DNA from 3 places in the Citrobacter sp. LST-B2 genome. Region 1 is predicted to be linked to each of the others. Evidence: predicted binding sites of a transcription regulator. Region 1 holds the regulator's gene; each other region holds the start of a gene.
What was found. Region 1 encodes LexA, which represses DNA repair genes until DNA is damaged. Its sites were predicted from a motif close to TNCTGTATGTACATACAGNA; they were not measured.

Region 1 (4,248 bases):
CGCATTTCAGCCGCCCGCGTTGCACCGATAAACATACCATCCAGCAGATAGCACCAGACGCCGACCAACGGCAAAATCACTTGCCAGAGCAGATAGCGATCGGCCAGTTGCTGGATTTGCGGAAGTGATGTCAGCAGCGCGACGATCTGTTCGCCCGCGAGCAGATAAACCACTGAGAACAGCAGTGCGACAATACCTGACTGACGGCACGCCGCGCGCCAGACCTCCAGCAACTGACTGCCATCGCGGGCGCCATAGGCCTGACCGGAATGCGCCTCCACGGCGTAGGCAAAGCCATCCAGCGCATAGGCCGTAAACGTCAGCAACGTCATCAACACGGCGTTAACGGCGATGATATCGCTACCCAGTCTGGCCCCCAGCACGGTAATGGCACCAAAACAGAGTTGCAGCAGCAGCGAACGCAGCATGATGTCGCGATTGAGCGCCAGAAGGCGACGAAAGTTGCCGCGCCAGGCCTGCCTGAGTATGACGAGAGAGACGCCCCGCAAGTGCAAGACCTTACGCACCATCAACAAACCGATCAGCAACGTCGCATATTCCGCAATCACCGTCGCCAGTGCGGCCCCCTGCACGTTCATATGCAGCCCCATTACCAGCCAGAGGTCGAGCACAATGTTCAGGATATTGCCGACAATCAGCAGGATCACCGGCGCACGCGCGTATTGCACGCCCAGTAACCAACCGAGCAGAACCAGATTCGCCAGTGACGCCGGCGCGCTCAGCCAGCGAATGGCCAGGAATCGCCTCGCCTGTTCCAGCACCGCTTCGCTGCCGCCAACAATGTGTAGCGCCAGGTCGATAATCGGCGTGCGGAAGATAACAATCAATGTCCCTGCGCCCAAAGCCAGGATCAGCGGTTGCACCAGAGCCCTCGCCAGCGCCTGAGGATTCTTCGCGCCGAATGCCTGCGCCGTCAGCCCGGTAGTGCTCATCCGTAAGAAGAGCAGTAGCATAAACAGAAAGCTGGTTGCGGTTGCGCCTACTGCCACACCGCCGAGATAGACGGGGCTGTCCAGGTGACCAATGACCGCCGTATCCACCAGTCCCAGCAGCGGAACGGTGATATTGGAGAAAATCATCGGTAAGGCGAGGCGCCAGAGTGCTTTGTCAGCAGAAGCAAAAAAAGGCATGGAGACGAGCCTGAGAAGAGGTCATAACGAGAGTGGTGAGAGTGCCGGATAACGACGTAAACGCCTTATCCGGCCTAAAGAAATACTACAGCCATTCACCATTACGGATGACGCCAACGGCCAGTCCTTCGATGGTAAAATTCTGTTCGCGAAGGTCAACCAGGATTGGTTTAAATTCGCTGTTTTCGGGCAGCAGTTCAACTTTATTGCCCTGTTTTTTTAGGCGCTTGACCGTCACTTCATCGTCGATACGCGCTACAACCACCTGACCGTTACGCACGTCCTGGGTTTTGTGTACCGCCAGCAGATCGCCATCCATAATGCCGATGTCTTTCATCGACATTCCGCTGACGCGCAGCAGGAAATCGGCGTTCGGCTTAAACAAAGATGGATCCACCTGATAATGGCCTTCAATGTGCTGCTGCGCCAGCAGCGGCTCGCCCGCCGCAACGCGACCGATGAGCGGTAACCCTTCCTCTTCTTCCTGCAGCAGTCGAATGCCGCGAGAAGCACCGGAGACGATTTCAATCGCCCCTTTACGTGCCAGCGCCTTCAGGTGTTCTTCAGCCGCGTTTGGGGAACGGAACCCCAAACGCTGTGCGATCTCCGCACGCGTCGGTGGCATACCTGTCTGGCTGATGTGATCCCGAATGAGATCAAACACCTCTTGTTGCCTGGCCGTTAACGCTTTCATTCCGCCCCCTGGGTGTATATACAGTTATGCTGTGAGTATATACAGCTAAAGGTGATTTTGGAACCACAAACTACACATTCGACAGCAGATTTAGCCGGTTATGGAATCAGGGTCGAAAAACGTTAGCGAAAATGTGGCCACAACAGGAGTCCCCAGGTGATCAGCGCCACAATGATAGAAAGCAGCACCGCCGCCGACCCCATATCTTTTGCGCGACCAGAAAGTTCGTGATAATCAGAGCCGATACGGTCCACTACCGCCTCAATGGCGCTGTTCAGGATTTCAACAATCATGACCAGCATGACAGAGCCTATCAGCAGAACGCGCGTAATGGCATCCACGTCCAGCCAGCAGGCGATAGCCACGGCCAGCAGCGCCGCCACGCTTTCCTGACGGAACGCGGCCTCGTTAATCCACGCGGCGCGAAAACCTTTCCAGGAATAGCCTGCAGCTTTGATAATTCGGGTGAATCCAGTGGTATTATTAGCCATTAAAAGAACCTTTTTGCATTATTGGCGTCAATGACATTGTCTTGTTAACTCATGTAATTCGAGTTAGGGCAACGCGGCGCGAAGTATGACGGGATAGACCAGAAATTCACATGACTTTCTGATATCCTTGCAACGCAATTGCATTATTAACCAGAGGCTTTACATCGTTTATGTCCGGCTGGCCACGAATTTACTACAAAATCCTGAATTTACCATTAAGTGTACTGGTAAAAAGCAAGTCTATTCCGGCAGATCCTGCCCCGGAATTGGGACTCGATACCTCTCGCCCAATTATGTACGTTTTACCGTACAACTCCAAAGCGGACTTGCTGACGCTGCGCGCGCAATGTCTGGCGCACGATCTCCCCGACCCGTTAGAACCGCTGGAGATCGATGGCACACAGTTGCCGCGCTATGTGTTCATTCACGGCGGACCGCGTGTCTTCACCTATTACACGCCGAAAGAAGAATCCATCAAGCTGTTCCATAACTATCTCGACCTGCATCGCAGCAATCCGGATCTGGATGTGCAAATGGTGCCGGTGTCGGTGATGTTTGGACGTTCTCCGGGTCGTGAAAAGGGCGAGGTTAACCCGCCGCTGCGCATGCTTAACGGCATTCAGAAATTCTTTGCCGTCTCCTGGCTTGGCCGCGACAGCTTTGTCCGCTTCTCGCCTTCCGTCTCTCTGCGCCGAATGGCCGATGAGCACGGCACGGATAAAACCATTGCGCAGAAACTGGCTCGCGTGGCGCGTATGCACTTCGCCCGTCAGCGCCTTGCCGCGGTGGGGCCGCGTTTACCTGCGCGTCAGGATCTCTTCAACAAGCTGCTGGCCTCCAAAGCAATTGCCCGCGCGGTAGAAGACGAAGCGCGCAGCAAGAAAATCTCCCATGAAAAGGCGCAGCAAAACGCCATTGCGCTGATGGAAGAGATCGCCGCCAACTTCTCTTACGAGATGATTCGCCTGACCGACCGTATTCTGGGCTTCACCTGGAACCGGCTGTATCAGGGGATTAACGTTCACAACGCAGAACGCGTTCGCCAACTGGCGCACGACGGGCACGAAATTGTTTATGTTCCCTGCCACCGCAGCCACATGGACTACCTGCTGCTCTCCTACGTGCTCTATCACCAGGGGCTGGTGCCGCCGCACATCGCTGCAGGTATCAACCTGAACTTCTGGCCGGCAGGCCCGATCTTCCGCCGCCTGGGCGCGTTCTTTATTCGTCGTACCTTTAAGGGCAATAAGCTCTATTCCACGGTTTTCCGTGAGTATCTGGGCGAACTGTTCAGCCGCGGCTACTCGGTTGAATACTTTGTCGAAGGTGGTCGTTCCCGTACCGGCCGTTTGCTGGACCCAAAAACTGGCACGCTGTCGATGACCATCCAGGCGATGCTGCGCGGCGGCACCCGTCCGATCACTCTGGTGCCGATTTACATCGGTTACGAGCACGTGATGGAAGTAGGAACCTATGCCAAAGAGCTGCGCGGCGCGACCAAAGAGAAAGAGAGCCTGCCGCAGATGCTGCGTGGCCTGAGCAAGCTGCGTAATCTCGGTCAGGGCTACGTCAACTTTGGCGAGCCAATGCCATTGATGACCTACCTGAATCACCACGTGCCGGAGTGGCGCGAGTCTATCGATCCGATCGAAGCCGTGCGTCCAGCCTGGCTGACGCCGACGGTAAACGGGATTGCGGCGGAGCTGATGGTGCGTATTAACAATGCGGGTGCGGCGAACGCCATGAACCTGTGCTGCACCGCGCTGTTAGCGTCTCGCCAGCGTTCGCTGACCCGCGAACAATTGACCGAGCAGCTCAACTGTTACCTGGATCTGATGCGCAACGTGCCGTATTCCTCTGATTCGACCGTGCCGTCTGTCAACGCCAGCGATCTTATCGATCACGCGTTGCA
Region 2 (4,248 bases), 290 kb from region 1:
ATCACGCCGATATTGCGCAGCTTTTCACGACCCATTTTGAGCATTGAGTCATTGATGTCAGCCAGAATCACCTTGCCGGTCTCCCCGACCAGACGGGAGAATTTAGCCGTCAGATCGCCGGTTCCCCCGGCTAAATCCAGTACTGTCTGACCACGGCGGACGCCGCTACAGTCGATGGTGAAGCGCTTCCACAAACGATGGATGCCAAAAGACATCAAATCATTCATAACATCATATTTTGATGCCACAGAATGAAAAACGTGGGCCACCATGTCCGCTTTATGCTCTTTAGCGACAGTCTGAAAACCAAAGTGCGTCGTTTCTTGTGAATTATCCACCATCTCAGTGCCTGCTCATCAAAAAATTGTTCGAGAAGTGTAACAGATTGGGGCGCATTGCCCTACCCTTCTGCCCGTCCGGGTTACTCCGAACGGACTAATTCGATTGCTGCTTTATCCCGTCATCGTCGGAATAAGATGCATCTTCCTGCTCTTCAGGTACCGATCGCAACCGATACTCTTCATCCTGCGTTGTGGCCTGTTCCGCCAGTTCAGGGTTAATCTCGCGCTTAATTTCTACCCCTAAGCCGCGAAACGCTTCGGCCTGTGCCAGCACGTTGCCGCGCCCCGACGACAGCTTTTTCATCGCCTGACGATAGTTATCCTGCGCTTTGTCCAGACTCTGTCCGATGGAGGACATATCGTCGACAAACAGCCGCATCTTGTCATAGAGCTTACTCGCACGGTCCGCAATCTGTTGCGCATTACGGCTTTGATGTTCGTAACGCCAAAGATTCGCAATGGTTCGCAACGCCACCAGTAATGTCGTGGGACTGACCAGCATAATATTGTTTTTAAGCGCTTCAGTAATCAGTTCGGGCTGTCGGTCGAGCGCTAACAGAAACGCGGGCTCCACCGGAATAAACATCAGCACGTAATCCAGCGTGCGCAGCCCCGGAAGTTGCTGGTAGTCCTTACGTCCCAACAGGCGAATATGGTTACGCACCGAAGCAATGTGTTCCTGAAGCGCGCTTTCGCGGGTGTAATCGTCTTCCGCATTAAAATAGCGCTCATAGGCCACCAGCGTCATTTTGGCGTCGATCACCACATCTTTTCCCTGCGGTAAACGTACAATTACGTCGGGCTGCATGCGGGAACGAACGTCATTCTCGATACTGACCTGCGTTTCGTACTCATAACCTTCACGCAGTCCGGATGCTTCCAGCACACGGGTGAGTACGACTTCGCCCCAGTTCCCCTGCGTTTTATTATCGCCTTTTAGTGCACGCGTCAGGTTGACCGCTTCCTGGGCCATTTGTGCATTAAGCTGTTGGAGATTGCGAATTTCATGCGCCAGGGTGTGACGTTCTCGCGCTTCCTGACCAAAGCTGTCCTGAACCTGGCGACGGAAACCGTCCAGTTGTTCACGCAGCGGCGTCAGCAGACCATTCAGGCTCTGTCGGTTTTGCTCATCAACCCGGCGATTGCTTTGCTCAAAGATTCGGTTTGCCAGGTTTTCAAACTGTTCGCTCAGACGCTGCTCGCTGTTGATCATCTGGCGAATTTTATCTTCCGCATGCTGCTGTGTGGCTTCCATTCGCGTGGTCACTTCACGCAGATCCGCTTCCAGCGAGGTGTTAATGCTGCGCAGGCTACGTAATTCGTTATTGAGCAACTCGCACTCATCACGCCAGTGTTCACTTTGGGCAAGCTGTTGTTTGGCAGCACTTAATGCCGCAACCATCTCTTCACGTTCAGCGAATTGTTCGGCTTTCTGTTGCGCATGCTGATAGCTGGCTATCAGCCAGCCAAGCGCAATGCCCACCAGCGCAATAACCGCATAAATGATGATTGAGATATCCAAAATGCCTCCCGACGCCATACATCACCCGCACAAAATAGAATTGTGCTGTATAAACGTCCAGTTTTAAAGAACTTTCCTGCGAGGCGGTACGCAAATAATCGCGTAAAAGCAAAAGGCCGAACGCGTCGGCCTTGTTTACGGAAGAGAAGAGAATTAGATGAGACGACGTGCCGCTTCCACCACGATTTTCACCGCATGGCTTTCAGTTTGTTTCATCGTCTCCGCATTCGGGATCTCTTGCTGGGTGCGGTTGACGATTACCCCCGCAACCATCCCGGCGCGCAGGCCCTGGCTTGCACACATGGTCAGCAGCGTGGCGGACTCCATTTCGTAGTTCATCACGCCCATTGACTGCCACTCTTCCATGGAGCCTTTGAAACGACGTACTACGCGACCGGAGAAAGTGTCGTAACGTTCCTGGCCTGGGTAGAAGGTGTCAGAAGATGCAGTTACGCCCACGTGAGTTGTGGCACCGATGGATTTTGCCGCTTCAACCAGCGCGGTGGTGCATTCAAAGTCAGCGACTGCCGGATACTCCATCGGCGCAAAGTGCAGGCTCGCACCATCCAGACGAACGGACGCCGTGGTGACCAGAACATCGCCGACATTGATATGCGGCTGAATGGCCCCCGTGGTGCCAATACGCAGGAAAGTACGAATGCCCAACTGAGCCAATTCTTCCACCGCTATAGAAGTTGATGGGCCGCCGATACCGGTCGAGCAGACGATGACGGCTTTACCGTCCAGCTCTGCGCGCCAGGTAGTGAATTCACGGTGAGATGCCAGTTTAACCGGCTTCTCCATCAGCGCGGCGATCTTTTCTACACGTTCCGGATCGCCAGGGACGATAGCCAGCGTAGCCCCTTGTAAATCGTTCTTGGTGAGGCCGAGATGAAAAACGTCAGACCTGGACATATAAAACTCCTCTGTGATTCGGTTTTTGTCAGAAGAAGCAAAAAGACACTTTACCGAAGGACTTAAGATATTTTCGTGACCGCTATCACCATGATGCAATTCATTTGCATGAATTTACCTACAAAAAGTGATCAACATCACATCAATAGCCCAACTTTCTCTTTCTTTGCACAAAAAGCGAGCCGTTTGAGGCAGTGTGAATGGTTAAAGGCTGTCTATAGTTAATAGTGCGCTATTTTTCTAAGGGTACGGAGAATACCATGACATCAACACCACAAACCGGTTTTGCACCTGCAGCATCCCCTATTGCCTCTACCTCAGTGCATACCCCGGACGACGCCATCGTCGCGGGTTTTACGTCAATCCCTTCTCAGGGGGACGAGATGCCGGCGTTTCACGCCCGGCCGAAAAAGAGCGATGGCCCACTGCCTGTGGTCATTGTAGTGCAGGAAATCTTTGGCGTGCATGAACATATCCGCGACATCTGCCGTCGTCTGGCGCTGGACGGCTATTTGGCTATCGCGCCAGAACTCTACTTCCGCGAAGGCGATCCCAATGATTTCGCCGATATTCCCACGCTATTGAGCGGTCTGGTGGCGAAAGTGCCGGATTCTCAGGTTCTGGCCGATCTGGATCACGTCGCCAGTTGGGCGTCCCGCAACGGTGGCGATGTTCATCGTCTGATGATCACTGGCTTTTGTTGGGGCGGACGTATTACGTGGCTGTACGCGGCGCATAACCCGCAACTGAAAGCCGCTGTAGCCTGGTATGGGAAGTTGGTTGGCGATAAGTCGTTGAATTCGCCGAAACATCCTGTCGATGTGGCGACCGATCTGAACGCCCCGGTGCTGGGTCTGTACGGCGGTCAGGATAACAGTATTTCACAGGAGAGCGTGGAGACCATGCGCCAGGCCTTACGCGCCGCTAACGCCAATACGGAGATTGTTGTCTATCCTGATGCCGGTCATGCCTTCAATGCCGACTACCGCTCGAGCTATCACGAAGAATCTGCCAAAGACGGCTGGCAAAGAATGCTGGCGTGGTTTGCACAGTACGGAAGTAAGAAATAACGCAGGTCTGAACCGCCCCCCGACAACAGGCCCGGTGGCGACTTCGCCTTACCGGGCCCAGGAAGATCACGCCTGACGCAGATTCTGCGCGGCTTTCACCATGTTCGCCAGCGCGGCGCGGGTTTCCGGCCAACCGCGGGTTTTCAGGCCACAGTCCGGGTTCACCCACAGGCGTTCAGCCGGGATACGTTGTGCCGCTTTTTGCAACAGCGCCTCAATCCACTCTACGCTCGGGACATTCGGCGAGTGAATGTCATACACGCCCGGTCCGATTTCGTTCGGATAGTCGAACTCTTCGAACGACTCCAGAAGCTCCATGTCGGAACGTGAGGTCTCAATGGTGATCACGTCAGCATCCAGCGCGGCAATAGAATCCATGATGTCGTTAAACTCGCAGTAA
Region 3 (4,248 bases), 1.6 Mb from region 1:
GGCTTCGGCAAAGATGGCGACCACTTTGTCACGCACCTGCGGATTTTCACGCAGGACTTTCAGATTATCGAGACAGTGCTGGCGATTAATCCCCAGACGGTCGGCATCTTCCGGGCGCAGCGTGTTCGCCTGCGCCAGCACCGGGCATTTGTTGATGTGCACCAGCTTCAGCGGCACGGCGGCGGTATCGCCCAGATCGGCTTTGGCGGTGTACAGACGTTCGCGCAGGGTGTCGCTGTCCAGCTCCAGCAACGGCGAAATATCACCGGCCAGGTCGACCATGATCACCGCATTACGGTTATCCGGATGCCAGGCCAGCGGTGCAACCCAACTGGTGTTGCCGCGCCATGCGCCAAACATGCCGGAAACATGCACCAGCGGTTTCATTTGCGGCACGTCAATCAGCGCGGCCAGCTTGTGCTTATTGCGGTGCGTATAGAGATACTCAAACAGACGTGGCTGCCGTGACTTCACCAGTTGCGCCATCGCAATGGTGGCATAGACATCCGCCATCGCATCGTGCGCGTTGCTGTGCTCAATACCGTTTGCTTTCGTCAGATGCTCCAGGCGAAAGCTGGGGAGGCCGTCGTCATTTTCCGGCCAGTTGATGCCTTCCGGGCGCAGGGCGTAGCAAGCGCGCATCACGTCCAGCAGATCCCAGCGCGAATTATCATGCTGCCAGCTCCAGGCGTAGGGATCGTAGAAGTTACGGTACAGCACGTTGCGCGTAACCTCGTCGTCGAAGCGCACGTTGTTGTAGCCAATAATGCAGGTTTTCGGCACCGTAAACAGGGCGTGGATCCGCGCGGCAAACGCAGCTTCATTATCACCTTTCTCTCGTGCTTCCTGCGGGGTGATTCCGGTGACCATCACCGCGCCCGGCTGGGGCAAATAGTCATCCGCCGGTTTGCAGTAAAAAACCTCAGGTTCACCGATGATGTTGAATTCGCTATCGGTACGCAGAGCGGCAAATTGCGCAGGTCTGTCGAGCGCCGGATGAATGCCAAAGGTTTCGTAATCGTGGAAGAGAAAGGTGGGTTGTTGCTTGCCGTCATTCATAAATAAGTGGGTTCCGTGACTTCTGGTTGCGCGCTGCCTGGACTGCACAGAGTACCAAAATTCGGCGTGGTAATCAGCCTGACTCACAGAGAAGAAAGACAGAAAGCGGCTGGAGATTAGGTGCAACGGATCAATCAAACAGGGATCAATGTGCGATAAGTCACATTTTCTTGCAATTATTCCCTGTTCGTTTATCAGAATTTCCGTAAAAAGGACGGCTCTTTTGAAACGTCTGAGGACATGCTGTTGAAACCCCGTCTGTTTATTACCGCTTCTTTACTCGCGATGCATCTCTCTTCTGCACTTGCTGCCGGTACGGCTGACTTTGCGCCACCGCCACCTGGCATTGAAGCCGGTTCATGGGTGCTTATGGATTACACCACGGGGCAAATTCTCACGGCGGGTAATGAACATCAACAGCGCAATCCTGCCAGCCTGACCAAGCTGATGACCGGTTACGTGGTTGACCGCGCCATTGACAGCCAGCGCATTACCCCGGACGACATTGTCACCGTGGGACGCGACGCGTGGGCGAAGGACAACCCGGTGTTCGCCGGATCCTCATTGATGTTCCTCAAAGAAGGGGACCGGGTGTCCGTGCGCGATTTAAGCCGTGGGTTGATTGTTGATTCCGGTAACGACGCCTGCGTAGCGCTGGCAGATTACATCGCTGGTGGGCAACCGCAGTTTGTCGCGATGATGAACAATTACGTCAAGAAGCTCAATTTGCGGGACACCCATTTTGAGACGGTGCACGGACTGGATGCCCCTGGTCAGCACAGTTCAGCTTACGATCTGGCGGTGTTGTCCCGGGCAATCATTCATGGTGAGCCGACGTTTTATCACATGTACAGTGAGAAAAGCCTCACCTGGAACGGTATTACCCAGCAAAACCGTAACGGACTGCTGTGGGATAAAACCATGAACGTTGATGGCCTGAAAACCGGGCACACCTCAGGCGCGGGGTTCAATTTGATTGCTTCTGCGGTGGACGGTCAGCGCCGACTGATTGCCGTGGTGATGGGCGCGAATAGCCCAAAAGGGCGTGAGGAGCAGGCACGTAAACTGCTGCACTGGGGACAACAAAATTTCGACACGGTGCAGATCCTGCGTAGAGGTAAGCAGGTCGGAACGGAGCGTATCTGGTACGGTGATAAAGAGAAAATCGCGTTAGGTACCGAACACGATTTCTGGATGGCGCTGCCAAAGGCGGAAATCCCGCACATCAAAGCGAAGTACATCCTGGATAAGAAGGAACTGGAAGCGCCGCTTGCCGCCCATCAACGGGTCGGGGAAATCGAACTCTACGACCGCGACAAACTGGTCGCTCACTGGCCTCTGGTCACGCTGGAAGCCGTCGGTAAGGGAGGCGTCTTCTCCCGTCTGAGTGATTATTTCCACCACAAAGTCTGAATCGTACTGACAGAGACTGGCAGGAGTTCGGTTCCGCTCACATAATAACCACAAAGTGCTTGTGACGGCGGTTTAGTCTTCGTTATGCTGTATATAAATACAGTGTAACGATGGAGGCAACATGAATTACGAGATCAGAAACGCTGATAAGCGCACCGTTGCAGGTTTCCACCTGGTGGGACCGTGGGAGCAAACGGTGAAACAAGGCTTTGACCAGTTGATGATGTGGGTCGATGGCAAGCAGGTTGTAGCGCAGGAGTGGATCGCCGTTTACTTCGACAATCCGGATGAAGTGCCCGCCGAAAAACTGCGCTGTAGTACAGTCGTTTCCGTGCCTGCTGATTTTGTCATCCCGGAAAACAGCGAAGGCGTGACGCTCAGCGAAATCGACGGCGGTCAATATGCGACGGCAGTTGCACGCGTCGATAATAATGATTTTGCCACGCCGTGGTATCAGTTCTTCAATAGCCTGATGCAGGACAAGGCATATGAAATGGCATGCAAACCCTGCTTTGAAGTCTATCTGAATAACGGTTGCGAAGACGGTTACTGGGATATCGAGATGTATATCGCGGTGCAACCAGCCACGAAGTAAGTCTAAAACCAGGCGGACCGGCGCGGAGCGACTACGCTTAGCGAGATGTCCTGTCCGCCACAGTGAACTTCTGCGCGTAAAAACAGGTACAATCATTTTTTGCTTTTCCTGATGGAGTGCATGAGTGCGTGCCGACAAGTCACTGAGTCCATTTGAAATCCGCCTGTATCGCCATTACCGCATTGTGCATGGTATTCGCATTGCACTGGCCTTCATCCTGACTTTTTTGCTTGTTCGTTTATTTAACATTCCGGAAGGGACATGGCCCTTGATTACGCTGGTGGTGATTATGGGGCCGATCTCGTTCTGGGGAAACGTGGTTCCCCGTGCCTGGGAGCGGATTGGTGGTACGATCCTCGGATCGGTGCTGGGTCTGGTGGCGTTGCGTCTTGAACTATTCTCATTGCCACTGATGCTGTTCTGGTGTGCGGCAGCTATGTTCCTGTGTGGATGGCTCGCGTTAGGAAAAAAACCGTATCAGGCGCTCTTGATTGGCATCACGCTTGCTGTCGTCGTGGGTGCGCCCGCTGGCGATATGGAGACCGCACTCTGGCGCGGCGGCGATGTCATTCTGGGGGCGCTCCTCGCCATGCTGTTCACCGGAATCTGGCCGCAGCGCGCCTTCATTCACTGGCGCATCCAACTGGCGCACTGCGTGACGGCCTATAACCGGGTGTATCAGGCCGCGCTGTCGCCTAATCTGTTAGAACGTCCCCGTCTGGATAAACATCTGCAACAGCTATTAGGTGACGTGGTAAAAATGCGCGGACTTATTACGCCGGCGAGCAAAGAGACGCGCATCCAGAAATCTATTTTTGAAGCCATTCAGACCGTCAATCGTAATCTGGTTTGCATGCTCGAATTGCAGATCAATGCCCTGTGGGCGACCCGTGAAAGCCATTTCGTCATGCTCAATGCCCATACGCTGCGGGAAACGCAGCAAATGACCCAGCAGGCGCTGTTGACGATTGCCCATGCCTTGTTCGAAGGTAATCCGCAGCCGATTCTCGCCAACAGCGAAAAACTGAACGAGACCGTTAACGAATTGCGCACGCTGATCCGTCAGCACGATGAACATCATGTGGCTGAAACGCCGATTCATGGCTATGTCTGGCTAAGCCTGGAAACCGCCCGTCAACTGGAGCTGCTGTCGCATCTTATCTGTCGCGCACTGCGCAAAT

Region 2: rmuC (DNA recombination protein RmuC) is a predicted target of LexA. The motif match lies at 1,907-1,926, and genes of this name have one in related genera.
Region 3: sbmC (DNA gyrase inhibitor SbmC) is a predicted target of LexA. The motif match lies at 2,558-2,577, and genes of this name have one in related genera.

The regions. Positions count from the first base shown of each region.
Region 1 covers NZ_CP192598.1:4,668,322-4,672,569, forward strand. Annotated here, with positions in the region: gene dinF (MATE family efflux transporter DinF) at 1-1,151, opposite strand, end outside; gene lexA (transcriptional repressor LexA) at 1,237-1,845, opposite strand; gene ACQ0PY_RS22545 (diacylglycerol kinase) at 1,968-2,336, opposite strand; gene plsB (glycerol-3-phosphate 1-O-acyltransferase PlsB) at 2,507-4,248, shown strand, end outside.
Region 2 covers NZ_CP192598.1:4,959,299-4,963,546, forward strand. Annotated here, with positions in the region: gene ubiE (bifunctional demethylmenaquinone methyltransferase/2-methoxy-6-polyprenyl-1,4-benzoquinol methylase UbiE) at 1-341, opposite strand, end outside; gene rmuC (DNA recombination protein RmuC) at 436-1,863, opposite strand; gene udp (uridine phosphorylase) at 2,017-2,778, opposite strand; gene ACQ0PY_RS23865 (dienelactone hydrolase family protein) at 3,039-3,848, shown strand; gene metE (5-methyltetrahydropteroyltriglutamate--homocysteine S-methyltransferase) at 3,915-4,248, opposite strand, start outside.
Region 3 covers NZ_CP192598.1:3,056,243-3,060,490, reverse strand. Annotated here, with positions in the region: gene sbcB (exodeoxyribonuclease I) at 1-1,059, opposite strand, end outside; gene dacD (serine-type D-Ala-D-Ala carboxypeptidase DacD) at 1,300-2,472, shown strand; gene sbmC (DNA gyrase inhibitor SbmC) at 2,594-3,067, shown strand; gene ACQ0PY_RS14870 (FUSC family protein) at 3,192-4,248, shown strand, end outside.